Regions from separate parts of the Pantoea sp. SGAir0183 genome, predicted to be linked through region 2. Evidence: riboswitches for the same ligand, from Rfam matches in the RefSeq annotation. Region 2 holds a riboswitch; the other holds the start of a gene.
What was found. A riboswitch is a leader RNA that binds a small molecule or an ion and turns the genes downstream of it on or off. The one in region 2 is predicted to bind thiamine pyrophosphate.
Positions count from the first base shown of each region.

Region 1: linked by a shared signal. The riboswitch ahead of thiB (thiamine ABC transporter substrate binding subunit) and the one ahead of C1N59_RS21205 (FAD-dependent oxidoreductase) in region 2 are both predicted to bind thiamine pyrophosphate.

Region 1 is NZ_CP028053.1:3,592,056-3,599,679, forward strand. Features, by position in the region: gene leuB (3-isopropylmalate dehydrogenase) at 1-11, shown strand, start outside; gene leuC (3-isopropylmalate dehydratase large subunit) at 16-1,413, shown strand; gene leuD (3-isopropylmalate dehydratase small subunit) at 1,424-2,029, shown strand; gene C1N59_RS16735 (MFS transporter) at 2,103-3,281, opposite strand; gene sgrR (HTH-type transcriptional regulator SgrR) at 3,535-5,196, shown strand; TPP riboswitch at 5,232-5,336, shown strand; gene thiB (thiamine ABC transporter substrate binding subunit) at 5,380-6,366, shown strand; gene thiP (thiamine/thiamine pyrophosphate ABC transporter permease ThiP) at 6,342-7,624, shown strand, end outside.
Region 2 is NZ_CP028057.1:130,152-137,775, forward strand. Features, by position in the region: gene C1N59_RS21180 (LysE family translocator) at 1-3, shown strand, start outside; gene C1N59_RS21185 (GNAT family N-acetyltransferase) at 63-527, shown strand; gene C1N59_RS21190 (HesA/MoeB/ThiF family protein) at 550-1,512, opposite strand; gene C1N59_RS21195 (thiazole synthase) at 1,522-2,280, opposite strand; gene thiS (sulfur carrier protein ThiS) at 2,283-2,480, opposite strand; gene C1N59_RS21205 (FAD-dependent oxidoreductase) at 2,465-3,409, opposite strand; TPP riboswitch at 3,548-3,667, opposite strand; gene C1N59_RS21210 (AzlD domain-containing protein) at 3,745-4,065, opposite strand; gene C1N59_RS21215 (AzlC family ABC transporter permease) at 4,062-4,727, opposite strand; gene C1N59_RS21220 (helix-turn-helix domain-containing protein) at 4,830-5,378, shown strand; gene C1N59_RS21225 (ABC transporter ATP-binding protein) at 5,391-6,803, opposite strand; gene C1N59_RS21230 (ABC transporter permease) at 6,788-7,579, opposite strand; gene C1N59_RS21235 (ABC transporter permease) at 7,576-7,624, opposite strand, start outside.

The DNA.
Region 1 (7,624 bases), on a different contig from region 2:
AGGAAAAATAATAAAATGAAAACTTTATACCAGAAGTTATTTGATGCACATGTCGTTCACGAAGCGCCGAATGAAACGCCGCTGCTCTATATTGACCGTCACCTGATTCATGAGGTGACCTCACCGCAGGCGTTTGATGGCTTGCGGGCGCACGGTCGTAAAGTGCGCCAGCCGTCGAAAACCTTCGCCACCATGGATCACAACGTTTCTACCCAGACCAAAGATATTCATGCCTCGGGTGAAATGGCCCGTATTCAGATGCAGGAGCTGATCAAGAACTGTGCGGAATTTGGCGTGCAGTTATATGACCTGAATCACCCGTTCCAGGGCATCGTGCACGTCATCGGTCCGGAACAAGGCATGACCTTACCGGGCATGACCATTGTCTGCGGTGACTCGCACACGGCTACACACGGCGCTTTTGGCTCGCTGGCCTTCGGTATCGGTACCTCTGAAGTCGAGCACGTTTTTGCCACTCAAACCCTGAAACAGGGCCGTGCTAAAACCATGAAGATTGAAGTGACAGGTACGGTTGCGCCGGGCATTACGGCGAAAGATATCGTGCTGGCCATTATCGGCAAAACCGGCAGCGCGGGCGGTACCGGCCATGTTGTCGAATTCTGTGGTTCCGCGATCGAAGCGCTGAGCATGGAAGGCCGCATGACGCTGTGTAACATGGCTATCGAGATGGGCGCAAAAGCCGGTCTGGTGGCCCCCGATGAAACCACCTTCGCCTACCTGAAAGGACGTCAGTTTTCACCGGAAGGTGAGAAATGGGCGCAGGCCGTTGAATACTGGCGCACGCTGAAATCCGATCCGGACGCGAAATTTGACCGCGTCGTGACGCTGCGTGCAGAAGAGATCGCCCCGCAGGTTACCTGGGGAACGAACCCTGGGCAGGTTATCGCGGTGGATGCGCAGATTCCCGACCCGGCCTCGTTTGCGGATCCCGTGGAGCGGGCATCCGCAGAGAAGGCGCTGGCTTATATGAACCTGCAACCCGGTATCAAACTGACCGACGTCAGCATCGATAAAGTCTTTATTGGTTCCTGCACTAACTCGCGCATTGAAGATCTGCGCGCCGCCGCCGCGATTGCCAAAGGGCGTAAAGTTGCGCCGGGCGTTCAGGCTCTGGTGGTGCCAGGTTCAGGCCCGGTTAAAGCCCAGGCCGAAGCCGAAGGGCTGGATAAGATCTTTATTGAGGCCGGATTTGAATGGCGCCTGCCTGGCTGCTCCATGTGTCTGGCGATGAATAACGACCGCCTGAATCCCGGCGAGCGTTGTGCTTCAACCAGTAACCGTAACTTCGAAGGCCGCCAGGGCCGTGGCGGACGGACACATTTGGTCAGCCCGGCGATGGCCGCTGCTGCTGCCGTTAATGGCCATTTCGCTGATATTCGCAGCCTGACATAAGGACGCCATCATGGCAGAAAAATTTACGCAACATACGGGTTTGGTGGTGCCACTGGATGCCGCTAACGTCGACACCGACGCCATCATTCCAAAGCAGTTTTTGCAGAAAGTGACGCGTGTTGGTTTCGGTGCGCATCTGTTTAACGACTGGCGTTTCCTGGACGATCACGGCCTGGAGCCTAATCCGGATTTCGTGCTCAACTTCCCGGAGTACAAAGGGGCATCCATCCTGCTGGCACGTGAAAACTTTGGCTGTGGTTCGTCACGTGAGCATGCGCCATGGGCACTGACCGATTACGGTTTTAAAGTCGTCATCGCGCCGAGCTTTGCCGATATTTTTTATGGCAACAGCTTTAATAACCAACTGCTGCCGGTCACGTTGACTGAGGAGCAGGTAGACGAATTGTTTACCCTGGTAAAAGCCCGTCCGGGCATCCGCTTCGAAGTGGATCTGGAAGCGCAGGTGGTTAAAGCCGGCGACAAGACCTACAGCTTTAAGATTGATGATTTCCGTCGCCACTGCATGCTGAATGGACTGGACAGCATCGGCCTGACGCTGCAGCACGAAAGCGCGATTTCAGCTTACGAAAATAACCAGCCCGCCTTTATGCGCTAAGCTTCGTTATCACCGTACGGCCCGGTCTGCTGACCGGGCTTTTTTTTTGCCCTGCGCATCTCACAGGCGCGGATCACGCCTCTTTGACTCTTCTGATCATCACCAACGTAACCAGCGAAATCGCTGCAATCACCCAGTACACACTGCCGTGCCCAAAATGTTCAACCAGCGCACCCTGACATAGCCCCGCCAGGATAATCCCGGTCGAAATGCTGTTAGTAAACAGGGTGGTGGCCGCGCCCGCCCGTCCAGGCATCAGATCCTGAAACCACAACATGCCAATGCCTGCGACCACGCCGATAAACAGGGCGTTAAACACCTGCAGGATCAGCAGCGCCAGATGGCTGTGAAACAGGATAAGGCCGCTGTAGAACACGACGGCAGCAGCCACGGCGGCGGCCATCATATTCCGCTTGCCCCATCGTTTGGCGTAAAAGCCCGCCACGATCATGACCGGGATCTCCAGCCCGGCAGCCGTGCCCATTAAGATTCCGGCCAGATTTTCAGGTAAGCCCAGATCCGTACTGATCCATAACGGCATGTCGATGATATACATGGTGTTGCAGGTCCACATCAGCGTCGATGCGGCAAACAAAATACGCACATCACGAATACGCCAGCCACTCAGCGGAATTCCGCCTGACTGCATCAGGGACGCGGTGCGCGGCACCGAGGGCACCGTGAACCAGATCAGCAGAAAACAGAGAAAAAACAGCCCGGCGGCCACGCTGAACAACGTGACAAAGCCAAAATTCAGCGCCAGCGCAAATGACAATGGCGGGCCAATCACCCAGGCCAGCGAGACCTGAGCACGCATGACAGAGCTGAACATCACCACTTCGCGCGAAGCACTGTCGGCATATTCACGCGCCAGGGCAAAAAGCTGCGGCATGGCGACATTCGCCAGCGACGACAGCAGTACGCCCAGCGTTATCAGCGTCAGATAATGGCGGGTAAAGGCGAACAGGAGCGCGTTTGCCAATGCCAGCATGCAGCACAGCAAGATGATATTGCGGCGATCGCCGACCCGGTCAGAACGTTTTGCGATCATCATGCTCACCACAATCCCGGCAACGGCATTGAGGGTAAAAAACAGCCCAACCCACAGCGGCGGCACCTGCACTTCTCGCGATAAAAACAGGCTCAGCGTCGGTGCCTGAAGCGCGCCCGCTACGCCGAGGATAAAGGCGGTCACCATAAAAGCGAAAAACACCGGATTGAAACGGCGCGAGAATGCTAACAAAGATTTCATGCCTTATCCCTGACAGAACAACAATAGAAACGGGAAGCGTGTCCCCCGACCATAACCTGCAACGTAAAAAAAACCAGCAGAATAACTCTGCTGGCAAAATCGTAGCACACTACTCAGAAGGGACGGGCATCGCTGCCGTCCATGTCAGAGCGCCATCCATCGCTGAATGCCTCCCGCTCTTCCAATGCGAGAAAGTTTGCCTCTAAAATAGGGCAGGAAAAACAGAGCAGGTTTCAGAGGGAGTTCCTCTTTTATGTCGTCATCACGTCTGAAGCAGCAGTTCATTCGTCTGTGGCAGAGCTGTCAGGGGCAATCGCAGGAAACCACCCTGGGTGAGCTGGCCGACGCCCTGCACTGTTCACGTCGCCATATGCGGAACCTGCTTAACAGGATGCAGGAAGCCGGCTGGCTCACCTGGCAGGCGGAGGCCGGACGGGGCAAGCGATCCGTGCTCACCTTCTGCTACACCGGACTAACCTTGCAGCAGCAGCGCGCTGAAGACCTGCTGGAACAGGATCGTATTGATCAACTGGTGCAGCTTGTCGGCGATAAAGATCAGGTCAGACAGATGATCAGCGCGCATCTGGGCCGCAGTTTCCGGCAGGGAAAACATATTCTGCGCGTCCTCTACTATCGCCCTCTGCTCAATCTGCTGCCTGGATCGCCCCTGCGTCGGTCAGAAACCCATATCGCTCGTCAGATTTTTAGCGGTCTGACACGCATAAATGAGGAAAAAGGGGAAATCGAAGCCGATATCGCTCATCACTGGCAGCAACATTCGGATCGACACTGGCGCTTTTATTTACGTCCGGCTATCCGTTTCCATCATGGCCGGGAACTCGACATGGACGATGTGATTGCCAGCCTTGAGCGCCTGCGCCAGCATCCGCTGTTTTGCCATCTTCAGCGACTTGACTCCCCTGCCCCCTGGACGCTGGATATCTATTTAGATCAGCCCGACAGCTGGCTACCCTGGCTGTTGGGCAGCGTCAGCGCCATGATTCTGCCGCGCGAGTGGCCCGATATGCGCGATTTTGCCCGTCAGCCCATAGGGACAGGGCCCTATCGGGTCATCCGCAATCAGCAAAGTCAGCTGAAGATCGAAGCCTTCGACGACTACTTTGGCTATCGCGCCTTGATCGATGACGTGTCGGTATGGGTGCTGCCCGAGATCAGTGACGAAGTGGTTTATGCCGGTGTTCGCCTGCAGGGCGAACAGGCCGATGAGAAACAGGAAGAGAGTCGGCTTGAAGAGGGCTGCTACTTTTTACTGTTTGACCAGCGCTCCGCGAAGGCAGGCGAACCGGGCATTCGACGCTGGCTTAGCTTCCTGCTTAACCCCATCGCCTTACTGAACAATGCGGATCTGGGCTACCAGCGTTACTGGTTTCCTGCTTACGGCCTGCTGCCCCGCTGGCACCACCGGCGTGATTTGACACCGGTAGAAAAACCCGCAGGCCTGACACACCTGACGCTGACCGTTTATAACCAGCACATTGAGCACGTCAGTATCACCGATGCCTTGCGTCCACTACTGGCGCAACACGACGTGACGCTGGACGTGCGTGAGGTCAGTTATGAATCCTGGCATCAGGGCACAGGTGAAAGCGATATCTGGCTCGGCAGCGTCAACTTTACCCTGCCCCTGGACTATTCTCTGTTTGCGCTGTTATACGAAGTCCCGTTGTTGCAGCACTGCCTGCCGGTGAACTGGCAGCAGGATGCTGCGCGCTGGCGTGAGAAAACGCTCCCCCTTGCTGAATGGGCGAAACAGCTGGTTGAAAGCAACTGGCTTCATCCGTTGTTTCATCACTGGCTGCTGCTGGAAGGCCAGCGCAGTATGCGCGGAGTACGGATGAATACGCTGGGGTGGTTTGACTTTAAATCCGCCTGGTTTGCACCGCCCACGCTGTGATCCTTTCCCGGCGGGCATTAAATGACTAGAATGTGACGTTCTCAACGGGGTGCCTCTTTCCATCATGCCAGAGCGCTGAGATATACCCGTCGAACCTGAATCGGTTAATGCCGACGTAGGGATTTGAGAGGCAACTTTGCTCAGATCCTTTGCGACTCAACCCTGCCGCTATAGGAGCGCAAAGTGTTAAAAAACGTCCTGCCCGTGCTGCTGTTACTCTCTGCCCCGGTCTTCGCGGCCAAACCTGTCCTGACGGTTTACACCTATGATTCGTTTTCCGCTGACTGGGGACCGGGTCCGGCCGTTAAAAAAGCCTTTGAAGCCCAGTGCGGTTGCGAACTGAAATATGTGGCCCTGGAAGACGGGGTTTCGCTGCTGAATCGCGTCCGTCTGGAAGGCAAGAACAGCAAGGCCGATGTGGTCTTAGGGCTGGATAACAACCTCCTGCAGGCCGCGCAACAAACCGGGCTGTTTGCCAAAAGCGACGTTGATACCGGTAAATTGCAGGTTCCCGGCGGCTGGAAGGACACCACCTTTGTGCCCTTCGATTACGGCTACTTCGCGTTCGTCTATAACAAAAACACGCTGAAAAACCCACCAAAGAGCCTCAAAGAACTGGTCGAAAGCCCCGAAAAATGGCGCGTGATTTATGAAGATCCCCGCACCAGCACGCCGGGCCTTGGCCTGCTGCTGTGGATGCAAAAAGTCTACGGAGACAAGGCGCCTGAAGCCTGGCAAAAGCTGGCAAAGAAAACCGTCACGGTGACCAAAGGGTGGAGTGAAGCCTACGGTCTGTTTCTGAAAGGCGAGAGCGATCTGGTGTTGAGCTATACCACGTCGCCGGCTTATCACATTATTGAAGAGAAGAAAGATAACTATGCCGCGGCACCGTTTGCCGAAGGCAACTATCTGCAGGTGGAAGTGGCAGCCCGCCTGGCTAACAGCAAACAACCAAAACTGGCAGAGCAGTTTATGCAGTTCATGGTCACGCCCGCTTTCCAGAATACGATTCCAACCGGCAACTGGATGTACCCGGTGATCAAAACCGACCTGCCTGCAGGCTTTGCTTCACTCAGCGTGCCGAAGACGGCATTACAGTTTTCGCCTGAAGCCGTCGCCAGCCACCGTTCACAATGGGTCAGCCAATGGCAACGCGCCGTGAGTCGCTGATCCCCTTCTGGCTGATTCCGGGTTCACTCGCCACGTTGCTGCTTTGCAGCGTGGCGTTGTCAGCTTTTGCTGCACTGTGGATGGCGGCCCCGGCGACCGACTGGCGTGCGGTTCTGCAGGATACCTATCTGCATCATGTGATTGGCTTTTCATTTACGCAGGCGCTGCTCTCCGCCCTGCTCTCTTTGCTGCCGGCCATTCCGCTGTCCCGGGCTCTCTATCGACGCCGTTTTCCTGGCCGTCAGGGATTATTACGCCTGTGCGCCATGACGCTGGTCTTGCCGGTGCTGGTCGCGGTATTTGGTCTGCTCACTGTCTATGGTCGGGTGGGCTGGCTGGCCCGGCTTTGCGCCTGGTTTGGCGTGGACTATCACTTCTCGCCTTACGGGCTTCAGGGCATTTTACTGGCCCATGTTTTTTTCAACCTGCCGCTGGCCACGCGCCTGATGCTGCAGGCGCTGGAAAGCATTCCGGCCGAACAGCGTCAGCTTGCTGCACAGCTGAATATCCGTGGCTGGCATCACTTTCGGCTCCTTGAATGGCCGTGGCTACGTCGCCAGTTACTGCCTACCGGTGCGTTGATTTTCATGCTCTGCTTCGCCAGTTTTGCCACGGTTCTTTCACTGGGTGGCGGGCCGCGGGCCACCACTATCGAACTGGCCATTTTTCAGGCTTTAAGTTACGACTACGATCCGGGACGCGCCGCACTCCTGGCGTTGATTCAGCTTTGCTGCTGCCTGGTATTGGTGCTTCTCAGTCAGCGCTTCAGTCACGCCATTCCCGCTGGCAACACGCAGCGCCAGGGCTGGCGCGATCCGCAGGATTCCGTGCTGGCGCGCATCAGTGACATTGCTCTCATCGGTTTAGCCTTGCTGTTACTGCTACCGCCCCTGATCGCAGTGATTATTAATGGCCTGGACGGCGGACTGCGCGGCGCCTTGCAACAACCGGCGTTGTGGCAGGCAACATTCACCTCACTGCGCATCGCCCTGGGCGCTGGCGTGCTGTGCGTGTTACTGACGACCATGCTGCTCTGGAGCAGCCGCGAACTGCGCCTGCGCCAGCGTAAACTTGCCGCACAATTTATGGACACCAGCGGCATGCTGATTCTGGCCATGCCGGGTATCGTGCTGGCAACCGGCTTTTTCCTGCTGCTGAATGCCACTACAGGGCTGCCCGATGCGGCGGATGGCGTAGTGATGTTCGCCAATGCACTGATCGCCATTCCCTATGCCCTGAAAGTGCTGGAAAACCCGAT
Region 2 (7,624 bases):
TGATCGTGCGTTCAACGCGGTCATCATAACTTTCATTCATATCGGAAGGCAGGGGGAAACAGATGGTAGCCGTTCAGCAATGGTATAAAGACGATTATCTGATCACGACAGATCGCGCAAGGATGGATATTGAGGCGATTCATCGCTATCTCACCCGCTCAACATGGGCAGCCGGTATTGATGGAGAAACCGTGGCCCTGTCGGTAGAGAACAGCTTAAATTTTGGCCTTTTTCATCATCAACAGCAGATCGGATTTGCACGCTTTGTTACTGATTACGCCACCTTTGCCTATTTATGTGATGTCTACGTGCTGGAAGAGTATCAGGGCGCAGGTCTGGGAGGTTGGCTGATTACCTGCTGTCAGTCCCATCCCATCGTGGATAAACTTCGCAGGATGCTACTGTTCACCTCAACCGCGCCATGGCTATATAAAAAGTTCGGTTACGAGCCCGTCAACCGGCCCGATTACGCCTGGACGATTACCCGACCCGATATCTATCAGGCCCGTCGTTCAGACCGGGCCTGATAAGCCTGCTTTTCCGTCAGATTTAGCGGTCGGCGATGATGGCCAGCCGCTCACAGCCACGCGCTTCCAGTGCCTGCGCGGCCTGAGCGGCACGCATGCCGCTGGCGCAGACCAGAACAATGCGCTTATCCGCGGGCGGCTGCCAGCAGGCAATATCCTGTGGCAGTAGCCTCTCAGCATTCGTGCTGACGCTCACGGGGGCTTCATCCATCCCACGTAGCTCCACCACGCAGTCGTCTGGCGTCAACAAGGCAGGATCAATAAACGGAATCCCGGGTTTTTCCGGTTCCGGTGCCGCGTCAAAGCGGAACTGACGCAGTTGCCATGACACAAAATCACAGTTGATCATGCCCCCTAACGGTGACGGCGACAGCGTTAGCAGTATGCTGAGCGACATCTGAGCCTGCATGGCGCCTAAGGTGGCGACCGCCGGGCCTAAAACCCCCGCAGTGTTGCAGTTGCCTGATGCTTTGGGTAAACGGGGAAACAGCGCGCGATAGCTGGGCGCTCCGCCGCAGAATCCGCCAACATAGCCTTGTCTTCCCAGCACTGAGGCACTCACCAGGGGAATTCGTCGGGCATAGCAGTTGTCGGAGAGCAGATAGGTCACTGCAAAATTGTCTGCGGCGTCAATGACCAAATCAATCCCTGTCATTGCCGTATCGATAATGCTGGCACGAAGGGCATCAACATGCGGCTCGATGAGTATGTCAGGATTGCGTTGCGCCAGCGCACGCTGCGCGCAGAAAACCTTGTGCTCGCCAATGTCGGCAACGGTAAACAACGTCTGGCGATGCAAATTATGCAGCGTCACGACATCATGATCATACAGCCGAATATAGCCCACGCCGGCACCTGCGAGCAGGGGCAACAGGGTTGACGCGAGTCCACCCGCGCCCACGACCAGAACGCGGGCTGCAGCCAGCGCCTGCTGCCCCTCATCCCCGACTTCGGGCAACATAGTCTGTCTTTGATATCGCGACATTTTCGCTCCTTAACTGAACTGCGCCAGACCAAAAACGGGCGTGGAGGCGACCGCCATATCCCGACGTTCCATCATGCCGGCCAACCGCGCCTGATGTCCTGACTGAATGGCACTGGCAAACGCTCCCGCCATGCGTACCGGATCGTGGGATTTCGCGACGGCGGTATTCAGCAACACGGCATCAAAGCCCAGCTCCATCGCCTGCGCCGCCTGGCTGGGAGCACCGATACCCGCGTCAATGATCAGCGGAACGTCTTTAAACCAGGCACGCATGGTGCGTAAACCGTCAATATTGCGTAGCCCCTGCCCCGAGCCAATGGGCGCGCCCCAGGGCATCAGCACCTGACAGCCCGCTTCCAGCAGTTTTTCGCCCACAATCAGATCTTCTGTGGTGTAAGGAAAAACATGAAAACCTTCGGCACATAAAATACGGGCGGCCTCCACCAGGGCGAAAGGATCCGGTTGCAGGGTATCCGCGTGCCCGATCACTTCCAGTTTGATCCATGGCGTGGCAAACAGTTCGCGCGCCATATGCGCCGTCGTGACGGCTTCCCTGACGGTATGGCAACCCGCTGTATTGGGTAACACGCGCTTATTCAGCGTTTTCAGTAAATCGCGAAAGGCCCCACCCTGATTCCCTTCCCGACGCAGACTGACCGTGATGATATCCGCACCGGAGGCCACAACAGCCTGCTGAAGAATATCCGGTGAGGGATAACCGGCCGTACCCAGTAAAAAACGGGAGTCGCCCTTGTAGTCGTAAAACATGATCAACCTCCCTGCATTGGCGACAGCACTTCCAGACGGCAGTTGGCCTCAAGCAACTGCGAGGCATAGCGCTCTCTGGGAACAAAGGTTCCATCGAGGGCACTGGCCACACAGCCAGCGTCAATACCCTGCTCTTCTAACAACTCCGCAAGCGTCCCGGCTTTCGTCTCGATAGCACGACCATTTAGTTCGATTCGCATAGTAGTCTCTCTGTTGCAAGTTGATGCATGAGCTTTTCGGCCATAACCGGTGCCAGCAAAAAGCCATGGCGATACATACCGTTAATGGAAAAGACACCGTTTTCATAACGCACGTCGGGGAGGTTGTCGTGATAAGCAGGACGTAACCCCGTCCCGCTTTCGATAATGCGCGCTTCGGCAAGCGCAGGATGAATGCTGTAAGCAGCGCTCAGCAGCTCCATCATGGCGCGCGCGCTGATGGGGCTGGTATCCTGACTCTCAACCATGGTGGCCCCGAGCATAAAGTGCCCCTGCGCCCGGGGAACCAGATAGCAAGGAAAACGGGGATGCAGCAGGCGTAAAGGTCGGGAAAACGTGATCTCATCCGTTTGCAGTATTAGCATTTCGCCCCGCACCGCACGCAAGGCTGGCTGTGCCTCACGCGCATGAATACCGCGGCAATCAATAATGCGTCCGCTGGGCTTGCCAGCGTGAATACTGACGCCCGCGCTGACCAGACGTGCACGTAACTGTTGCATTGCCTGACGCGGATCGAGATGCGCTTCAGCCGGGAAAAATAATCCCCGGGCGAAGCGGTTTTCCAGCGCGGGTTCGATGTCACCTGGCGCAACCCACTGATGCGCTAGGGTCATGCTGGCAAACCGGGTAAGTTCGGCGCTGTCACGCGGTGGCGTGAGTACGAGTGTGCCCTGCTGTTCAACGCCACTTACGCGGGCTGCCCACCACGCTGCAGCGTGCTGTCCCCATTCAACGACCTGCTGAGGCGCACTTTCTGCCTCACACCAGGGTGCCAGCATGCCGCCAGCCCAGTGGGACGCCGCCTGACAATTCGGTCGTGTAATGACTTCAACCTTCTCGCCGTGTTCGGCCAGTAACGTCGCGATACAGAGTCCGGATACACCGCTGCCCAGCACTGACCAGCGGCTCATTGTCCGCCATCCTGATGGGGTAAAAACGGAATAAGGATAGTCACATTGGCCTCTCTGTTAGCTCTCAGAGACCCGCGATACAAGAAGGGAAAAAGCACAAGCCTGACAGAAACAGGCTCTGCGGCAAGCATCTACGCGATGCGCAGATGCCCGTCTTCCTACGCCAGTATCAACTGGGTCAGGTTCTAAGGGTCGCTAAGCCGCGCATGGCGCTATTAGCCTCTCAGTCTCTCTGGCGAGACTCCCCTGACGGGTTCTAGTTGTATTTTAAGCGACGCTGTTCGTCAAGGCTGACACGCAATTTATCGCCGGGTCCGGCAAGATAAATAGCGCATTCAGGGTACACCCATATAGCGCAACAACGCCGTCATGCAGGCCGCGCCCAGAATAATGAAAATCAGCGGAGCTCTACGCCAGGCAAGGAACAGGGCAAACCCGACGCCCAGCACTCTGGCCATCCCTGCAAAATGCTGGCCTTCAAACAGCGTGGTGGTTGCCGCAACCGCAAGCAGCAGTATAGTGGCAGCATCGGATAACATGTTTTGGGTTCGTTCACTGACGGGCAGACGATTGCCGAGTTTAACACCCGCGAAACGGATGGCGTAGGTGCCAGCAGCCAGCAACGCAATACCTGCAATAATCATGGCGTGATTCATTTGCGCGATCTCCATGTAAAGAGGCCCAGCAAGGAAAACAATACGGGCATACCGGCAGGTACGAAAGGCGTGACCACCAGCGACAAAAACGCACCAGTCATAGCAGGAATGCGGGTGCGCGCTTTGCGTAAGGCAGGAAAGATCAGCGCAATCAGGATCGCGGGAAAGACCGCATCCAGGCCGATAGCAGACACATTCGGAATAAACTGCCCTATCGCCGCGCCAGCCATTACGGTCACAGGCCAGATCACGCCAATACTGATGCCGCATATCCAGAATGCCTGGCGACGTTGCGCCAGCGTAGGCTGGGAAATGCCAAACACGACACTTTCGTCATTCATGATGTGGCATCCTAGCAGACCCCGTCTGCCCTGACCGACCAAATCCTTGACAGTGATACCAAAAGGAAGATGACGCGCATTGACCAACAGCCCCGCCGCTGCCGCCGTGAGAGGACTGCCACCGCCCGCCACGATACCGATAAACAGGAATTCAGACGCCCCCGCCAGCACCAACGTCGATAACGCCAGCGGCACCCAAAACGGAAAACCCTCTGCAAGAGCGAGCGAACCATATGACAGGCCAACAATGCCATCGGCAAGACAGACAAGGAAAATGGCTTTTATCACGCCCTTGTCCAGCGTCTCTTTTTTATCCAGCATCACGATTAGATCCCATAACGAACGATATACCCATTATAATGAACGGACCGCAGCAGCATTACAAGATGAACGATATGTTCGCCATAACGAACAGGATGCAGGATGAGTACACCCATTGATATTATCGCCAGCAGTTTAGTCAGAGAGCGCCAGCGGGCAGGACTGACACTTGCAGAAGTCGCGCGTCGGGCCGGCATAGCAAAATCGACCCTCTCTCAACTTGAGGCGGGGAACGGTAATCCTGGCATTGAGACGTTGTGGTCACTTTGCGTTGCCCTGAATATTCCGTTTGCCCGCCTGATGGAGCCGGAAGCGAACCGCCTGCAGGTTATTCGTCGCGGTGAAGGCCCTGCCGTTGCCGCCGAGCAGGCGGATTATAAAGCCGTCCTGCTGGCAACCTGTCCGCCCGGCGCGCGACGGGATATCTATCTGCTAAACATCCAGCCCGGCAGCGAGCGCCGCTCGCAACCGCATTCGCCGAACACCATTGAGCATCTCATCTTGACTCAGGGACGCGCGCTGGTCGGGCCCACAGACTCGCCCGTCGAACTGGCACCGGGCGACTACATCAGCTATCCCGGCGACACTGAACATATTTTTCGTGCGCTGGAGCCGGATACGCTGGCCGTGCTGGTCATGGAGCACATCTGAGGGTGCTCTGCCTCAGTCATCAGGCAGGCTAATCGCATCAAGGGAAATGACCCGATGTGCACTCCTCTCAAGTAGCGTGAGATCATGACTGACCAGCAGAATGGCGCAGCGTTGCTGCATGGCCAGATCAGTCAGTAAGGCCAGCGTCTGTTGCTGAACCACAGGATCGAGACGCGACGTGGGTTCATCGGCAAACAGGAACACGGGATTCAGCAACATCGCCCGAAGCAGCGAAAACCGCTGAAGCTCACCGCCTGACAATCCTGAAGCCGGACGGTGTAACAACGCCTGTCCGAGCCCCAATTGGCGCATCCGCTCATCACGTCGCCTCACCGGAATTGTGTGGCGCTGCAGCAGATCGTCGATGATCTGGGCCATAGTGATATCCGGTGGAAAAACCGCAGAAGGATCCTGGTACAGTTTTTGATAACGCAACGGATGAAACCTGCCCGGTCGGGTTATCGTTCCCTTATCGGGCTTAATCAAGCCCGATAGCGTATCTCCCAGGCTGCTTTTGCCACTGCCGCTCTCACCATAAAGCCCAACGATTTCACCGGCGCGAAAGCATAAATTTACATTGCGGAACAACGTTTTCCCGGCGCGTTTCAGAGTAAGCCCTTCGGCCCGTAATACGAGGGTGTCATCACAGGGCAACAACGTGGCTGGTGGCCAGGCATGGGGTTCGGCGGCCAGCAACTGTTTCGTATAAGCCTTCTGCGGCGCATTCAGGACTTGCGTGGCATTGCCCTGCTCAATCACCTTTCCCTTATGCATCACGACAATGTCACCGCCTAACTGCCTGGCCAGCGCGATATCATGGGTGATGGTCAGCAAGGCTTCGCCGCGGGCTACGGCCAGGTTGAGCATGTCACCAATTTCGTCCCGTCGCGCCACATCCAGTCCTTTCGTCGGTTCATCCGCGATAAGCAGAGTGGCACCGCCCGCCCGCGCAGCGGCAAAGCACACCCGTTGGGCCATTCCACCGGAAAGCTGCCAGGGGAAACGCTCTGCCGCGTGGGCCAGCCCCAGCGAGTCCAGCGCCAAACCTGCCGCCTGCTGTGCGCCCTGACGCGTGTACCCCTGTATGTACCGATAACCCTCTTCTGTCTGGCCTTTCACACGCATCGTCGGATCAAGCGCCAGCAAGGGCTCCTGAGGTAACGCGGCAATACGGTGTCCCCACAGCGCACGGAGTGCTGTCAGATCGGTTTGCAGATTATATTGCTGCCCGTCAATGACTACTGTTCCTTCAGCCCTCAGTCCGTCGGGTAAGGTGCCGAAAATCGCCTGCGCAAACAAACTTTTTCCCGATCCTGTCTCACCAATGAAGGTGACGGGCCTGCCGGGATGGATGCTCAGACTTACAGGCTCAACAATGCAGGTATCCGCGAAGACGGCGACCTGTTTGATTACGATACTTGCCATTTGCGCTCCTTGTTGACCAACAAATTCAGCCCCACCAGCAGGATAAACAGCACAACCACAGGCTGCAGTAATAGCCAGGGCGCTTCCCAGGTATAGGGGAACAGCTCCGTCATCATCAGGCCCAGCTCAGGTGTGGGTGGACGAACGCCAACACTGATAAATCCCAGCGCCGATACGGCCATAATGGCATTGCTGAATGCATAGACGGTCAGTGTCAGCAATAACGGAGACAGGGCCGGCCAAAGATGTCGGCGAAAGAGATAAACAATGGAGAAGCCAAGCAGTGAAGATGACTGAACGGCTGGCGACATGACCACAGGCCGCAGCGTGGCGCGCGTCACACGGAAAAATTCCACCCACAGTACCAGTGAAAGTCCCAGCCATAACATGAGCGGCGCGTCAGGTGCGATTGCGGCGAGCAGCAGGACTAACAGCAGGCCCGGCAGCGCCAGACACATGTCGGCCAGCATACCGAAAAGTCGATCGACCCATCCGCCGTACCAGGCGCTGGCTATTCCCGCCAGCAGCCCCATGAGCATTGCTGTAATCACACACAGGGCCGCCAGCCCCAGCGACAATCTCAGCGCCGCACTCAGGCGCGCCAGCATCGAACGCCCTAAATGGTCATAACCCAGCCACGCGTTACCCGATGGCGGCGTTAACATCTGTAACAAATCCTGCTGCAGGGGATCGTTCTGATTCAACAACGGCATCAGCCATGCAAAGGCCAGCAAGGTTAAAATTATCAGCAGCCCCGTTTTTTGGCGGTACGTCATACGCGTTTACCTCGGGGATCCAGGACATAACACACGCCATCGACA